DNA from 2 places in the Streptomyces sp. NPDC093149 genome. Region 2 is predicted to be linked to the other one. Evidence: riboswitches for the same ligand, from Rfam matches in the RefSeq annotation. Region 2 holds a riboswitch; the other holds the start of a gene.
The links. A riboswitch is a leader RNA that binds a small molecule or an ion and turns the genes downstream of it on or off. The one in region 2 is predicted to bind cobalamin.
Positions count from the first base shown of each region.

Region 1: it holds a riboswitch for cobalamin, as region 2 does, so the genes downstream of both, ACIQCZ_RS05335 (ribonucleoside-diphosphate reductase subunit alpha) here and ACIQCZ_RS32245 (prenyltransferase/squalene oxidase repeat-containing protein) in region 2, are expected to answer to the same signal.

Region 1 is NZ_JBIVON010000001.1:1,130,234-1,137,929, reverse strand. It holds gene ACIQCZ_RS05350 (GntR family transcriptional regulator) at 1-647, shown strand, start outside; gene ACIQCZ_RS05345 (DUF3311 domain-containing protein) at 917-1,171, shown strand; gene mctP (monocarboxylate uptake permease MctP) at 1,168-2,805, shown strand; cobalamin riboswitch at 2,978-3,113, shown strand; gene ACIQCZ_RS05335 (ribonucleoside-diphosphate reductase subunit alpha) at 3,251-5,662, shown strand; gene ACIQCZ_RS05330 (ribonucleotide-diphosphate reductase subunit beta) at 5,662-6,681, shown strand; gene ACIQCZ_RS05325 (hypothetical protein) at 6,730-6,942, opposite strand; gene ACIQCZ_RS05320 (GlxA family transcriptional regulator) at 7,024-7,696, shown strand, end outside.
Region 2 is NZ_JBIVON010000013.1:169,114-176,809, reverse strand. It holds gene ACIQCZ_RS32260 (ABC transporter ATP-binding protein) at 1-332, opposite strand, end outside; gene ACIQCZ_RS32255 (energy-coupling factor transporter transmembrane component T) at 329-1,513, opposite strand; gene ACIQCZ_RS32250 (hypothetical protein) at 1,518-2,447, opposite strand; gene ACIQCZ_RS32245 (prenyltransferase/squalene oxidase repeat-containing protein) at 2,444-5,221, opposite strand; cobalamin riboswitch at 5,331-5,470, opposite strand; cobalamin riboswitch at 5,544-5,682, shown strand; gene ACIQCZ_RS32240 (hypothetical protein) at 5,795-7,207, shown strand; gene ACIQCZ_RS32235 ((2Fe-2S)-binding protein) at 7,521-7,696, opposite strand, start outside.

The sequences.
Region 1 (7,696 bases), on a different contig from region 2:
CGGGCACACCCGTGCCACCGGAACGGACCCTGGCCGCCGAGTTCGACACCTCGCGCACCACCGTGCGCCAGGCGCTCCAGGAGCTGGTCGTCGAGGGCCGGCTGGAGCGCATCCAGGGCAAGGGCACCTTCGTCGCCAAGCCGAAGGTCTCGCAAGCCCTGCAACTCACCTCGTACACCGAGGACATGCGCGCGCAGGGGCTGGAACCGACGTCCCAGTTGCTGGACATCGGCTATGTCACGGCCGACGACACGCTCGCCGGGCTGCTCGACATCACGGCCGGTGGCCGCGTGCTGCGGATCGAGCGGCTGCGGCTCGCCAGCGGGGAGCCGATGGCGATCGAGACCACGCATCTTTCGGCCAAACGCTTCCCCGCGCTGCGCCGTTCGCTGGTGAAGTACACCTCGCTCTACACCGCGCTGGCCGAGGTGTACGACGTCCGGCTGGCCGAGGCCGAGGAGACCATCGAGACCTCGCTCGCCACCCCGCGCGAGGCCGGACTGCTCGGTACGGATGTGGGCCTGCCGATGCTGATGCTGTCCCGGCACTCGCTGGACGGGCGGGGCGAGCCGGTGGAGTGGGTGCGCTCGGTCTACCGCGGCGACCGGTACAAGTTCGTGGCACGCCTGAAGCGGCCGACGGACTGACCCCGGACGCGGCGGCCGACCGGTCTCGGCCCTCGCTTCCGCGCACACGACCGTCGACGGCCCCCGTGGAACGCAGCGCTCCACGGGGGCCGTTCGTCTGCCTCCGCACGGGCCGACTCTCGCACGTCTGGCGACATTCCGAACATTCGATCCCGTTCACGGGACCGTTGTCGGACCGCAATGCGGACAGGGGGTGACGGTGACCGGAAGCCTCCCCTAGATTTCCTGCGCATTACACCTGGTGATCAGCGAGGGGACGGAGTCGCCGCATGGCAGCAGACCCTGAAGGAAAACCGCCCACCGTCACGCCCGTTCGGGTGGTCATCGCCCTCTGCCTCGTCGCGCCGTTCGTGGCGATGCTCTGGGTGAGTTCGTACGCGAAGGTGGACCCCACCTTCATCGGCATCCCGTTCTTCTACTGGTACCAGATGCTCTGGGTGCTGATCTCCACCGCGCTCACGATGGTCGCGTACAAGCTGTGGCAGCGTGACCAGCGCGCCCGCAAGGGGGGTGCGTCGGCATGAAGGACGGCGTGAACGGCGTCGCGCTCGGCGTCTTCATCTTCTTCTTCCTGGCCGTCACGGTCATGGGCTTCCTGGCGGCGCGCTGGCGCAAGGCCGAGAACGAGGCCAGCCTCGACGAATGGGGCCTGGGCGGACGGTCGTTCGGCACCTGGGTCACCTGGTTCCTGCTCGGCGGCGACCTGTACACCGCGTACACCTTCGTCGCCGTGCCCGCGGCGATCTACGCGGCGGGCGCGGCCGGCTTCTTCGCCGTGCCGTACACCATCCTCGTGTACCCGCTGATCTTCACCTTCCTGCCACGGCTGTGGTCCGTCTCGCACAAGCACGGGTACGTCACCACCTCGGACTTCGTCCGCGGACGCTTCGGCTCCAAGGGCCTCTCGCTGGCGGTCGCCGTCACCGGCATCCTCGCCACGATGCCGTACATCGCGCTCCAGCTCGTCGGCATCCAGGCGGTGCTGGACGTGATGGGAGTCGGCGGCGGCGAGAACACCCACTGGTTCGTCAAGGACCTGCCGCTGCTGATCGCGTTCGCCGTGCTGGCCGCCTACACCTACTCGTCCGGCCTGCGGGCACCGGCGCTGATCGCGTTCGTCAAGGACGGGCTGATCTACCTGGTCATCACGGTGGCGATCATCTACATCCCGATCAAACTCGGCGGCTTCGACGACATCTTCGCCAAGGCGGGCGAGGCGTTCTCGCAGACCAACCCGGCGACCGGCAAGCCGCGCGGCGCGCTCGCACCCGGCGAGGCGGGCCAATGGGGTTACGCCACCCTGGCGTTGGGCTCGGCGCTCGCGCTCTTCATGTATCCGCACTCGATCACGGCGACGCTCTCCAGCCGCAGCCGCAACGTGATCCGGCGCAACACCACGATCCTGCCGCTGTACTCGCTGATGCTGGGCCTGCTCGCTCTGCTCGGCTTCATGGCGATCGCCGCCGGAATCAAGGTGGACAACGGGCAGTTGGCCATCCCCCAGCTGTTCGAGAACATGTTCCCCGACTGGTTCGCGGGGGTCGCGTTCGCCGCCATCGGCATCGGCGCTCTGGTGCCCGCCGCGATCATGTCGATCGCCGCCGCGAACCTCTTCACCCGCAACATCTACAAGGACTTCCTGAAGCCGGACGCCACCCCGGAGCAGGAGACCAAGGTCTCCAAGCTGGTGTCCCTGCTGGTGAAGGTCGGTGCGCTCGCCTTCGTCCTCACCATGGACAAGACGGTCGCGATCAACTTCCAGCTGCTCGGCGGGATCTGGATCCTCCAGACGATGCCGGCCCTGGTCGGCGGCCTGTTCACCCGCTGGTTCCACCGCTGGGCGCTGCTCGCGGGCTGGGCGGTGGGCATGGTGTACGGCACGGTGGCCGCGTACGGGGTCGCCAGCCCGACCCAGGCGCACTTCGGCGGTTCGTCCAAGGAGATTCCCGGCATCGGCGAGATCGGTTACATCGGCCTGACGGCGTTCGTGCTGAACGTGGTCGTGACGGTGGTGCTCACGTTCGTCCTGAACGCCGTGAAGGCGCCCGCCGGAATCGACGAGACCGCCCCGGGCGACTACACGGCCGACGCGGGCGACCCGGGCGTCCAGGTCGAGCTCCCGCCCGCCACGGCCGGAGCTCCGGGCGGCGGCCACTGACGAACGCTCCGACACCTGCCGGCGGCCCGCCGAGCCCCCTCCCACGGGGCTCGGCGGGCCGTCCGCGCGATCAGGGGCCCCCGGGCTCCGAACAGGGCCGTACAGCTCGTTCTGCAGGCCCGGCCCGCGTTGCACGACACAACATGTGGGGGCTGCCTCATCGGGCGGCCCCCACATGTATGCTCATGCTCGCTGTCGCCGCAGGGGAATCCGGTGCGAATCCGGAACTGTCCCGCAACGGTGTGTTCGGTGCGCTTTTGCGCACCCCCGAGCAAGTCCGAGGACCTGCCGACAGCGCATCCGGCTCGACCGAACCGGATGCCAGACGTCCGGGCCTCGCGGATGGGCCGGTGGACGCCGTACGGAGTGCTGCCCCGCCCGGGCCCGCCTCTGCCCGGCTGCCCCGTTCCCCGCCGGCCCCGAGCCGAGCGAGGGAGAGCACCACGTGACCATCGCGCCAGCCGATCCGGCTTCAGTCGCCGTGTCCGAAGCGGCCGAGTCCGAGGGGACCGCACACGACGGACCGGGGACCGCACTGCTGCGGACCCTGACCGACCTCACCGTCGATCTGCCCGACACCGACCCCGGTCGTGTCGCCGCCGCCGCGCTGCGCGGCCGCAGCGCCCGGTCGGACGAGGCCGAGCTGCGCTCGCTGGCCACCGAGGCCGCCGCAGGGCTGATCTCCGAGGACCCCGCCTACTCCCGGCTCGCCGCCAGGCTCCTGACCCGCACCATCGCGGACGAGGCGGTCGGCCAGGGCGCGGTCTCCTTCTCCGCCTCCGTCGCCGTCGGGCACCGCGAGGGCCTGATCGCGGACCGGACCGCCGAGTTCGTCGCGCTGCACGCGGACGCCCTCGACGCGCTGGTGGCACGCTCGCTCGCCGACGGCGCCGACGACCGGTTCGGTTACTTCGGGCTGCGGACCCTGCACAGCCGCTATCTGCTGCGCCACCCGCACACCCGCCAGGTCATCGAGACGCCCCAGCACTTCATGCTGCGGGTCGCGTCCGGTCTCGCCGAGGACGATTCGCAGCGCGCCCTGGACGAAGTGGCCGCGCTGTACGGGCTGATGAGCCGGCTCGACTATCTGCCCTCCTCGCCGACCCTGTTCAACTCCGGTACGCGGCACCCGCAGATGTCCTCCTGCTATCTGCTGGACTCCCCGCTCGACGAGCTCGACTCGATCTACGACCGCTACCACCAGGTGGCGCGGCTCTCGAAGCACGCGGGCGGCATCGGGCTCTCGTACTCCCGCATCCGCGCCCGCGGTTCGCTGATCCGCGGCACCAACGGGCACTCCAACGGCATCGTGCCGTTCCTGAAGACGCTCGACGCCTCCGTGGCCGCGGTCAACCAGGGCGGCCGCCGCAAGGGCGCCGCCGCCGTCTACCTGGAGACCTGGCACGCGGACATCGAGGAGTTCCTGGAGCTGCGCGACAACACGGGCGAGGACCAGCGGCGTACGCACAACCTCAACCTGGCGCACTGGATCCCGGACGAGTTCATGCGCCGGGTCGACGCGGACGGCGACTGGTCGCTGTTCTCGCCCGCGGACGTGCCCGAGCTGGTCGACCTGTGGGGCGACGACTTCGACGCCGCGTACCGGGCCGCCGAGGCCAAGGGGCTGGCCCGCAAGTCGATGCCGGCCCGCGAGCTGTACGGCCGGATGATGCGTACCCTCGCGCAGACCGGCCAGGGCTGGATGACGTTCAAGGACGCCTCCAACCGGACCGCGAACCAGACCGCCGAGCCGGGCCGCGTCGTCCACTCCTCGAATCTGTGCACCGAGATCCTCGAAGTCACCGACGACGGCGAGACGGCCGTCTGCAACCTGGGTTCGGTCAACCTCGGCGCGTTCGTCGCCGACGGCACCATCGACTGGGAGCGGCTGGACGCCACCGTCCGGACCGCCGTGACCTTCCTCGACCGGGTCGTCGACATCAACTTCTACCCGACCGAGCAGGCCGGCCGCTCCAACGCGAAGTGGCGCCCGGTCGGCCTGGGCGCCATGGGCCTCCAGGACGTCTTCTTCCAGCTGCGGCTGCCCTTCGACTCCCCCGAGGCACGCGCGCTCTCCACCAGGATCTCCGAGCGGATCATGCTCGCGGCGTACGAGGCGTCCTGCGAGCTCGCCGAGCGGTCGGGCCCGCTGCCCGCCTGGGCCGAGACGCGTGCCGCGCGCGGGGTGCTGCACCCCGACCACTACGACACCGAGCTGAACTGGCCGGAGCGCTGGGACGCCCTGCGCGCCCGCGTCGCGCGGAGCGGCATGCGCAACTCGCTGCTGCTCGCCATCGCGCCCACGGCGACGATCGCCTCGATCGCAGGTGTGTACGAGTGCATCGAGCCGCAGGTCTCCAACCTCTTCAAGCGCGAGACGCTCAGCGGTGAGTTCCTCCAGGTCAACGCGTACCTGGTGGAGGAGCTGAAGCAGCTCGGCGTGTGGGACGCACGGACCCGTGAGGCACTGCGCGAGGCGAGCGGCTCCGTGCAGGGTTTCGCCTGGATCCCCGAGGACGTGCGGGCGCTGTACCGCACGGCGTGGGAGATCCCGCAGCGCGGACTGATCGACATGGCGGCGGCCCGTACGCCGTTCCTCGACCAGAGCCAGTCGCTGAACCTCTTCATGGAGACGCCGACGATCGGCAAGCTCTCCTCGATGTACGCGTACGCCTGGAAGCAGGGGCTGAAGACGACGTACTACCTGCGCTCACGCCCGGCGACCCGGATCGCCCGTGCGGCCTCCGGCCGGGCCGCGGCCACCGCCCCCATCCCCGTACAGCAGGCTTCGACGCCCGACGCCGACGCGATCGCCTGCTCCCTGGAAAACCCCGAGTCCTGCGAGGCCTGCCAGTAATGAGCTCCACCGACTCCGAGAAGAACCTGCTCGACCCGGGCTTCGAGCTGACCCTGCGGCCCATGCGCTACCCGGACTTCTACGAGCGCTACCGCGACGCGATCAAGAACACCTGGACGGTGGAGGAGGTCGACCTCCACTCCGACGTCGCCGACCTCGCCAAGCTCTCCCCCGGCGAGCAGCACATGATCGGCCGGCTCGTCGCGTTCTTCGCGACGGGTGACTCGATCGTCTCCAACAACCTCGTGCTGACGCTGTACAAGCACATCAACTCCCCCGAGGCGCGGCTGTATCTGTCGCGGCAGCTCTTCGAGGAGGCCGTGCACGTCCAGTTCTATCTGACGCTGCTGGACACCTATCTGCCCGACCCGGACGACCGTGCCGCCGCTTTCGACGCGGTCGAGGAGATCCCCTCGATCCGTGAGAAGGCGCAGTTCTGCTTCAAGTGGATGGATTCGGTCGAGAAGATCGAGCGGCTGGAGACGAAGGCCGACCGCCGCCGCTTCCTGTTGAACCTGATCTGCTTCGCGGCGTGCATCGAGGGGCTGTTCTTCTACGGTGCGTTCGCGTACGTCTACTGGTTCCGCTCGCGGGGTCTGCTGCACGGTCTCGCCACGGGTACCAACTGGGTCTTCCGTGACGAGACGATGCACATGAACTTCGCGTTCGAGGTCGTGGACACCGTCCGCAAGGAGGAGCCCGACCTCTTCGACGACGAGCTCCAGCAGCAGGTCACCGACATGCTGAAGGAGGCCGTGGCGGCGGAGCTGCAGTTCGGCCGCGATCTGTGCGGTGACGGTCTGCCGGGCATGAACACGGAGTCGATGCGGCAGTACCTGGAGTGCGTGGCCGACCAGCGGCTCACCCGGCTGGGCTTCCCGGCGGTCTACGGCTCCGAGAACCCGTTCTCGTTCATGGAGCTGCAGGGCGTGCAGGAGCTGACGAACTTCTTCGAGCGCCGGCCGTCCGCGTACCAGGTGGCGGTGGAGGGATCGGTCGCGTTCGACGACGACTTCTAGGTCTTTCGGTCGGATCGGGCCGGGTCGGCGAGCCCGGCGTGATCCGCACTAGATCCTCGCCCAGCTTCTGACGTAGGGACGCCGCGCGGCCGTGACCGGTTGCGCGGCGTCCGTCGTTTCCGGGGGGCCGTCGCTCCGTGCCCGTTCCGCGGCGCGCAGCTCGCGGTCGATGCGGCGCTCCCGGGCGAGTCCGGCCAGGGCGGGCAGCAGGACGAGAGCGAAAAGTGCGGTTGTGCCCAGGACGTTCAGGAATGTGTTCATGGCTCTACTCTCGTCCGTGCGGACGGATCGCGGCAGTGGCAGGACTGTCATGGACCATCGAATTACTGCCACACTGGCGTCATGCTGAACAATGTCGCCGCCCTGCTGCTCGACGAGGTCCATCCCTTCGAGCTGGGTGTGCTGTGCGAGGTCTTCGGGCTCGACCGCAGCGACGAGGGCCTGCCGGTCCACGACTTCGCCGTGGTCTCCGCCGAGGGCCCGGTGCTGCGGACCCATGCCGGATTCACCATCAGTACGCCGTACGGCCTCGACCGCCTGGAGGAGGCCGACCTCATCGCCGTGCCGGCCGGCAGCCACTTCGCCGCACGGGACTACCCCGAGGAGATCCTCGACGCCCTGCGCCGCGCCGTGGACCGGGGCGCCCGGGTGATGAGCGTCTGCTCCGGGGCCTATGTGCTCGGGGCGGCCGGGCTGCTGGACGGCCGCCGCTGCACCACCCACTGGCGCCATGCCGACGAACTGGCCCGCCGCTTCCCGCGGGCGGTCGTCGAACCCGATGTGCTGTACGTGGACGAGGGCCCGGTCATCACCTCGGCGGGCACGGCGGCCGGGATCGACGCCTGTCTGCATCTGGTCCGGCAGGCGTACGGCCCCGACGCCGCCAACGCCATCGCCCGCCGCATGGTGGTGCCGCCGCACCGCGACGGCGGGCAGGCGCAGTACATCGAGCGGCCGCTGCCCCGCACGCGGTGCGACACGGTCGGCGGGACCCTGGCCTGGATGGAGCGCCACC
Region 2 (7,696 bases):
AACTGCTCCATGGCATAGGCGAGTTCCTCCTCTACGGTGTCGGTTACGAAGCCGTCGAGGGGGTCCTGGCCGACGACGCCCACGACGTCGGCGAGTTCGCGAGGCGGATGGTCCGCGGTGTCCCGGCCGTCCACAGTGACGCGCCCGAAGAGGGTTCCTCCGGTGAAGTGGGGGACGAGGCCGTTGACGGCGCCCAACAGGGTGGATTTGCCGACGCCGGTGTGGCCCACGACGAGGCAGAGTTCGCCTTCTTCCACCGTGAGGTTCACGTCCCGCAGGACGGGTTCGGTCGTGTCCTCGTACTGGACGGTGACCTGGTCGAAGGTGATCACATGGGTTCCTCGGTGCGCTGCGCGGGGACGGCCGGACGGATGGGCGTGCTCGGTGGTGGGGCCAGGAATCCGGCGGCTCCCGCGAGGAGGATCGCGGCAGCCGGGACGAGTGGCAGGGGCGGCCAGCTGAGCGGGTAGATGGAGGGATTCAACTCGGTCGCGTCGAAGCCGACGTTGGTGAACAGGAGTACGGCGGACAAGACCCCGCAGCCCGCGACGGCCCACTCGGCGGCCCGCCAGGGGTCGGGCCGGTAGGTCGTGCGCGTGATCCTGCGCCCACCGAGGCGCAGTCCGGCCACGCACAGCAACCCGCCGGCTGCGAGTGCGGGAAAGCCGAGCACGGCAGGCGCGGTGGCGTCCAGGAGCCCGTAGGCGCCGGTGCACAGGCCGCACATGCCGAGAAGCATGAGGGCGCCAGTCGCACGGCGGGAGCGGCGGGTGGCGGTCCCGGCACGTCCGTAACCGCGGGAATCCATGGCGGCAGCCAGCCGGAGGGAGCGTTCCAGGGCATCTTCGAGGACGGGGACGACGATGCCGCGCAGGGCCCGCAGGCCCTTGGAGCGTCCGGTCCGCAGCCGCCGGGCCCGGTGCACGCGTTGGACGCTCTGGACCAGTTGGGGTGCCACGCTGATGGAGACGGTGACGGCGACGCCCAGCTCGTACAGGGCGCCCGGCAGTACGCGAAGCGCACGGTTGGGGTTGGCGAGGGTGTTGGCGGCGCCGATGCAGCAGAGCAGGCAGGCGAGGCGCAACCCGTCGGTGGCGGCCGACAGCAACGCCTCCAGGGAGACAGGGCCGCCGAGTTGAATGCCGGCGTACCAATCGGGGGTCGGGATGTGGGGGAGTGAGAAGAGGAAGTGGTCGTGGGGCGTGATGCCGGTGGCGAAGACGGCACGGAAGACCACGCGGATCGCCACGACGGTCAGGGCCAGGTAGAGGTAGTACTTGAAGCCCCTGGCCCAGGGAGCCTCCGTCCGCCGCATGGTGATGACGTATCCGAGGACGGTAAGAACCAGGAGCAGCAGCAGTGGATTGTTCGTGCGGCTGACGGCGGTTGCGAGGGCCAGGGCCCAGATCCACCATGCGACGGGGTGCAGGGTGCGGGGCAGCCTGCGGCCACCTGGGTCCGGCGCGAGGCCGGACCCAGGCAGCCTGGCAGCGTCCGTGCTGGTGTGGGGCACGCGGCTACTCCGTGCGGCGGCGCTTCGCCGCGTACCAGGCGGCGCCGCCGATGAGCAGGACGAGTGCACCGGTCGCCAGGGCGGGCAGATACGAGCCCACGTCGTGCTTCGCGTCGGCCGCGGGCGCTGCGTCGACGACTCTGGGCCCGGAGGCGGGCGCGCTGGACGGCGGCGATGCGGAGGGGGTCGGCGAGATGCTTCCGGAGGTGCTCGGCGACGCCGACGCGCTCTTTGATGCCGAGGGGCTCGGTGGTGGCGTCGTCGAGGGAGGCATCGGGTCTGCCGGGGGCGGGTTCTCCGGTTTGGGGCCGGTGTTGGTGTTCGGCGGAAGGGACGGGGCGGTGCGGGTGTCCTCGGGAGCGGGTTTGCCGCCGCCGGTGGGCTTCGTGTTCTTCGCACGCAGCTGATCCGGGGTGACGGTGGGCCGGCCCTGGGTGCCCTCGATGTTCGTTCCACCGAAGATCCACAGGTCGACGCTGCCGGGCTTCGGTTTGTAGAGCATGGCGCCGAGCTGGCTGTACTCCCAGGTTCTCTGCCCCGGGCGGGCGTGCCAGTACGACCAGTAGGCGGAGGCGGGCGGTGTCAGTACACAGTCGTCCTGCTTCGGTGTCGGATACTGCTTGCCGCCCTGGTGGCCGCTGTACCCGATGCGGCAGATGAAGGCAGCACCGTCGTGGCCGGTGCCGGTGGTCCGCCAGCCGCCCTGATTGAGGAGCTCGTACCCGGTGGTAGGAGTCGTCCCGCAGGAGCGGTAGATGGGCCCGCCCCAATGGCTGAAGTCCACGGCGAGCACCACACCAGAGGAGGTGGTGCACTGCCCCATCGGCTGCGGGGCGGCCCCGGCCGGGTCCGCAGTGGCGGTGAACGCCGCCAGCATCAGCCCCATGGCGGCTGCGGTACGGGCCAGGGCGCGCAGGACACGACTGCTCCTCATGCCTTGCTCCCGGCCTCTTCGCGACGGCGTTGCGCGGCGCGGGTCGCGCCCCAGCCGCCGAGGACCAGCACCACAGCGGCGAGCGCGAGGGCGAGGGTCTGTGCACCGGTGGAGGCGAGGACGCCGCCCGAGCCCGAGCCGTCGTCCGTACTGGTGCCGTCCGTTTCCTCGCCCGGGGTCACGATGTCTGGCGCCGAAGGAGAGCCGGATGGCGGGCCCGAGCCGCTGGGTTTGGGCTCCGGAGTGGTGCCGTCGAGGCTGCGCGTGAGGGTGCCGAAGGAGATTCCGGTGGCGCCGCCGACGGCCTGTGCCGAGGCGCGGACGTCGGATTCGGGCTGCCCGCCCTTGATGACCTTGAACCCGCCGTCGGCGTTCTGCTGCGAGGCGAGGAACTTCCGGGCCTTCGCGATGCGGTCCGCGTACTTCGTGGCGTCCAGCGACAGGCCCTGTACTGCCAGAGCGGCGGAGTTCACGGAGTCGCCGGAGGCGCCGGGGAAGCCGCCGTCCGCCAGCTGCCGGTCGGCCAGCCAGGCGAGGGCCTTGTCCACGGCCGCCTGCGAGTCGGCGTCGGGCAGCAGGTCCAGGGTCATGGCCGCCATCGCGGTGGAGTCGACCTCGATGTCGCTCTTCTCGCCGATCAGGCTCGGCCAGGCCCCCGAGGGGTCCTGGAGGCCCTTGAGGTAGGCGATCGGTTCGGCCGCGGCGGTCGTCTCGCCCGCACGGACCTGGGCCATGACCCCGAGCGACTGGGAGAAGACGGACGTGGCATAGGTGTAATTTCCTTTGGCCGCGCAGGGCCGCGGCGTCGGCGTCTTCTCCGGGCAGATCGCCTTGGCCAGCGCGCCGATCAAGTCCTGCCCGCCGAAGTTGCGGGGATCGCGGCCCACGACCTCGGCCAGAACGGCCGTCTTGCCGATGAAGCCGCCGCCCGCGTACTTGGTCCCGATCAGGGTCCAGTCGTGGATTCCGCGGCCCTTGCCGTCCTTGCCGCCCTTGCCGAGGAAATCGACGATGCTGCGAAGGGCGGCGTTGTCGTGGCCGGTCGCGGCGAGCGCGTAGGCGCCGTCGATGGTCAGGCCGTAGTCGGCGAACCCGGATCCCTGCGCGTTCTCGTAGTAGTGGCCCTGGATCAGCCGTTTGTGATCGGTGAGATAGGCACTGCCCTTCTTCAGGTCGGGCCCTTCACCGGCCGGAGGAGCGGTCGTCGGGTCCGGGGTGGGCGTGGTCGGTGGGTCTGCCTTCTTGGCGGTGAGTGCGACCAGGTCGCTCTTGGCGCCCGCGACGACCACCGGGGTGGTGGCGAACAACCGAGGGTCGGTCTCGCCCTCCTCGAAGCCGAAGCCGCCCGCGGGCAGTTGCTGCTTGGAGAGCCAGGAGACACCTGCGTCGGCGCGGTCCGCGTTGCCCAGGGAGCGCAGGGCCTGTGCCGCCCAGCCGGTGGGGCCGGCGCTGCCGGTCGTCAGATACGAGGCGGAGGGCCAGGCGCCGGTCGGAAGCTGGGACTTCTTGAGGTAGGCCCGCGCCTTCTCGACCACCGCGCCGTGGCCGCCGGCCCGATTGAGGGCCAGGGCTATCAGCCCGGTGGAGCTCGCGTCGCTGTCGCACCACTCGCCGGCACGGACGAGGATGCCCGTGAAGCCGCCGTCCTCGCACTGGAGTCCGGTCAGCCGGGTCACGGCGTCGGCCGGGGGTGCCACATCGCCGTTCAGCAGGGCGATGACGGCCATGGCCTGGGCGTCGGCCTGTCCGGTGCTGCGGAAGTCGCCCTTCGTGAGGCAGCCGGGGATCGTCTCGCCGTCGCCGACGTCCCTCGGGCAGACGTACTTGACGAGGTCCCCGAGAAGGTCGTGGCCGCCGAAGTCGCGCGGGTCCTTGCCGGTGGCCTCGGCTACGAGCGCCAGACGGGCGGAGGCGGAGGCATCGGGAATCCCGTCCTTGTCGGCCGGGTATGCGTACGCGTCCGTCTGCGCCGGCAAGGCGAGGAACGAGGCGGCCTTCTGCGCCACCCGGCTCTTGGGGTCGGCGGCGGCCAGGGCGTAGACGACCTCGGTGGTGAGCATGTGGTCCACAGCGGTGGCGCCCTCGTCGACGACCCGCTCTCCGTCCGTCAGCAGCCCGGTGAGCCAGCGGGTGGCCGCAGCTACGTCGACCGAGGCCGGAGGGGTGGTCGGGTCTGTGGGATCGGTCGGGTCCGTGGCGGGGAGGCCGCCCTCGGCCCGTACGTCGTCGGGGGAGAAGGTGGGCTTGCCGGTGGTGCCGCCGACATCGGTGCCGCCGAACACCCAGGCGTCCACGTCGCCGTCCTTGGGGGTGCGGGACATGGCGCCGAGCGGGCTGTAGGTCCAGTTCTTCTGCCCGGGGGAGGCGATCCAGTACGACCAGTAGGCGGTGGCCTGCGGGGTGAGGAAGCAGTCCTCCTTGGCCGGAGTCGGGTACTGCGTAACGGAGTTGAAGGATTCGTTGCCAATGCGGCAGATGAATCCGTCGCCGTCGTGGACGGTACCGGTGGTGCTGAACCCGCCCTCGTGCAGCAGCTCGTAGCCGGTCGTGGGCGTGGTGTCGCAACCGCGCACAACCGGGCCGCCGAAGGGGCCGAAGTCAACGGCGACAATGGCGCCGGTCGTGGCGGTGCACTGCTCGACGGGGTCGGCGTTCGCCGGCGAAGCGGTGAAGAACGCCACTCCCGCACCGAACGTCAGAAAGGAAGCGGTCAGAAGGGACAGTAGCCGCCGTGCCCTGCTGATCCGCCGTTTCGCCTGCTGTTCGGTCCCCACCGCGGCCCCCTGTCTCTGCCGGGCGGCTGCGTACGTGGCGATTCGCCCCCACAGGGCTGCTGCGCCATGGGGAGGCCGGACGACCACGCCGTAGTCCGCGACGGCGTTCCTCGTGTTCTGTCCCAGCTCCAGGCATTCCGGCTCACCCGGAACGAGCCCGGGTCCACGGTTGCGGGTCAGCGCCGGAATTCGACCGGCTTCCCCTGCTGCTGAGTGCTTGTCAGCCGGAGTGCAACACGGATCCGTCCGGACCGTCAAGGTGGTGTGCGTCTCACCGGGCGGTTCCCGGACATCCGGGAACCGCCCTCGTCCGAACGGCTGGCGGAGCCCTGACTGCTCGGGTAGCGTCCTGGGCTGCCACATGGGGGAATCCGGTGTGAATCCGGAGCTGACGCGCAGCGGTATGGGACGGCGGGGGCCGTGTCCGAGCCCGAATGCCCATGCGGCGAGCAGTACAAGAAGCCGTACCACGCGATTCGGACGGCGGCTTTCGACCATGCCCGGCCGTGTCCCTGCACGGAGAAGTCCGGCCATGCACTGGAGGCCGGCGTCCGCCGATCCCAGGAGCAGGCCATGCCCCGTTTTCGTACGTCCCGCCGCCTCGCACTCGCCCTGCCCGCGGCGTTCAGCGCCCTCGCCCTCACCACGCTGCCCGCTTTCGCGACCTCCAGCCCCGCCCAGATAGCCACGTCCAGGACCAACGGCGTCAGCTATCTCAAGTCACTCCAGGCGGCGGACGGTTCGTACGCGGGTTCTGGTCTGTCCAACGAGTGGGCGTTCAGCGCCTTCGCGGCGTCCGGCACCGCCGTCGTCGATGTCGCCCCGGGCGGCGACACCACGAAGAACGCCCGCACCGTCTACCGCAATCTGCTGTCCACATCAGGCTGGCCCTCCGCCTCCCCGGTGGTCACCGACTACGAGCGGGGCACACTGAACGCGTACGCCGCCGGCATCGACCCGGCCCGCGTCTCGGCCTCCCGCAACCTCGTCGCCGACATCTACTCCTACTGGCAGACCACCGAGCCCGGTTACTTCGGCCCGTCCGGAAACTTCAACGGCACCGTTTTCGCGGCACTCGCGCTCGGCGGCGCCAAGACGCAGGCCGGCGGCGCCCGCGTCCCGCAAGCGCTGACCGACTCGATGGTCACCCGTATCCGGGCCAACCAGCACGTCGACGGCGGCTGGACCTACAGCAAGGCCGAGGGCGATCCCACCGCGCTCAACTCCGCGAGCGACGTCGACATGACCGGCGCCGCGATGGCCGCGCTCTGCGCCTCGGGCGTTCCCACCACCGACGCGGGTGTCGTCAGGGCCAAGAACTTCCTCAAAGGTAAACTGGCCGCCACCACCGGCGCGTTCAACTCCCTCTACGGGGTCAACACCAGCTCCAACGGCTGGAGCGTGGCAGGACTGAACGCCTGCGGAATCAACCCGCAGACCGGCGACTTCCTCACCGCCAACGGCAAGACTCCGATCGATTTCCTGATCGCCAACCAGTACAACCCGGGGGGTGGTTTTAAGTACCAGCCGTCCGACACCGCGCCGTCAAGCTACTCCTCGATCGACGCGCTTCGCGCGGTCGCCGGCGGCGGCTTCACGGCCGCCCCGCCGGTCCCGGTCACCCCGGGTGTCCCGCAGTGGGTCGCCCAGCCCACTTTCACCGCGGGCACTGCCGCCAGACTCGCGCTGACCCTTGACGACGGCACCGGCAGCCTCAAGGCGTGCTCAGTGACCTTCACCCCGACCGGGACGACCACGACCCTCGGTGACGTCCTGACCGCTGCGACGAGCGCCGCCACTCCGGCGGGCTGCGTCACGAGCGTGACCCCCTCGTCGGGCACCGGCATCGTCACCGCGGTCAACGGCAAGGCCAACAGCGGCTCCAACACCTGGAAAGCCAGCGTCGACGGCTCCGCCTTCGCCGGCGCTGTGCGCGAGAAGGTGATCAAGGTGGGCGACACCATCGCCCTGCGCTGGGGAGCCTGATCCCCACGGGTGAGGGCCTCGCCGCAGGGCCCTCACCCGCGCTCGGCCGCGAGGTGCTGACCGCACGTCGCGGTCGGTGAGACCGGAGACCGTCGGGGAGAGGGGTACGGCGATGTCGCACAAGCATGATGCGCAGCTGGTGGCTCGGCGCCGCGGGTCGCGTACCCGTGCCCGTATGTCCACACTGCCGACGAATCACTCGCGTCACATCTGAGGGACGTCCCGTACCACGACCGGCGCCGCCGCCGGGATTCGGGGCAGGGCCAGCTCTTCGCCGGTACCGGCGTCTTGGGCTCCCAGGAGCCCGCTGCTTCTACTTCGGCCTCGTGTAAGCCCGTAGTCGCTCCTCGCGGCTCGTCAGACAACAGCTCGCACAGCGGACCGCCTCCGCACTCGTGTAGTACAGACAGCAGGTGTTGCGCAGATAGACCAGCCGTTCCGGGCCGTCCGGCGCCCGTCGGATCCGCACCACCTCGCCCAGCGTTTCGA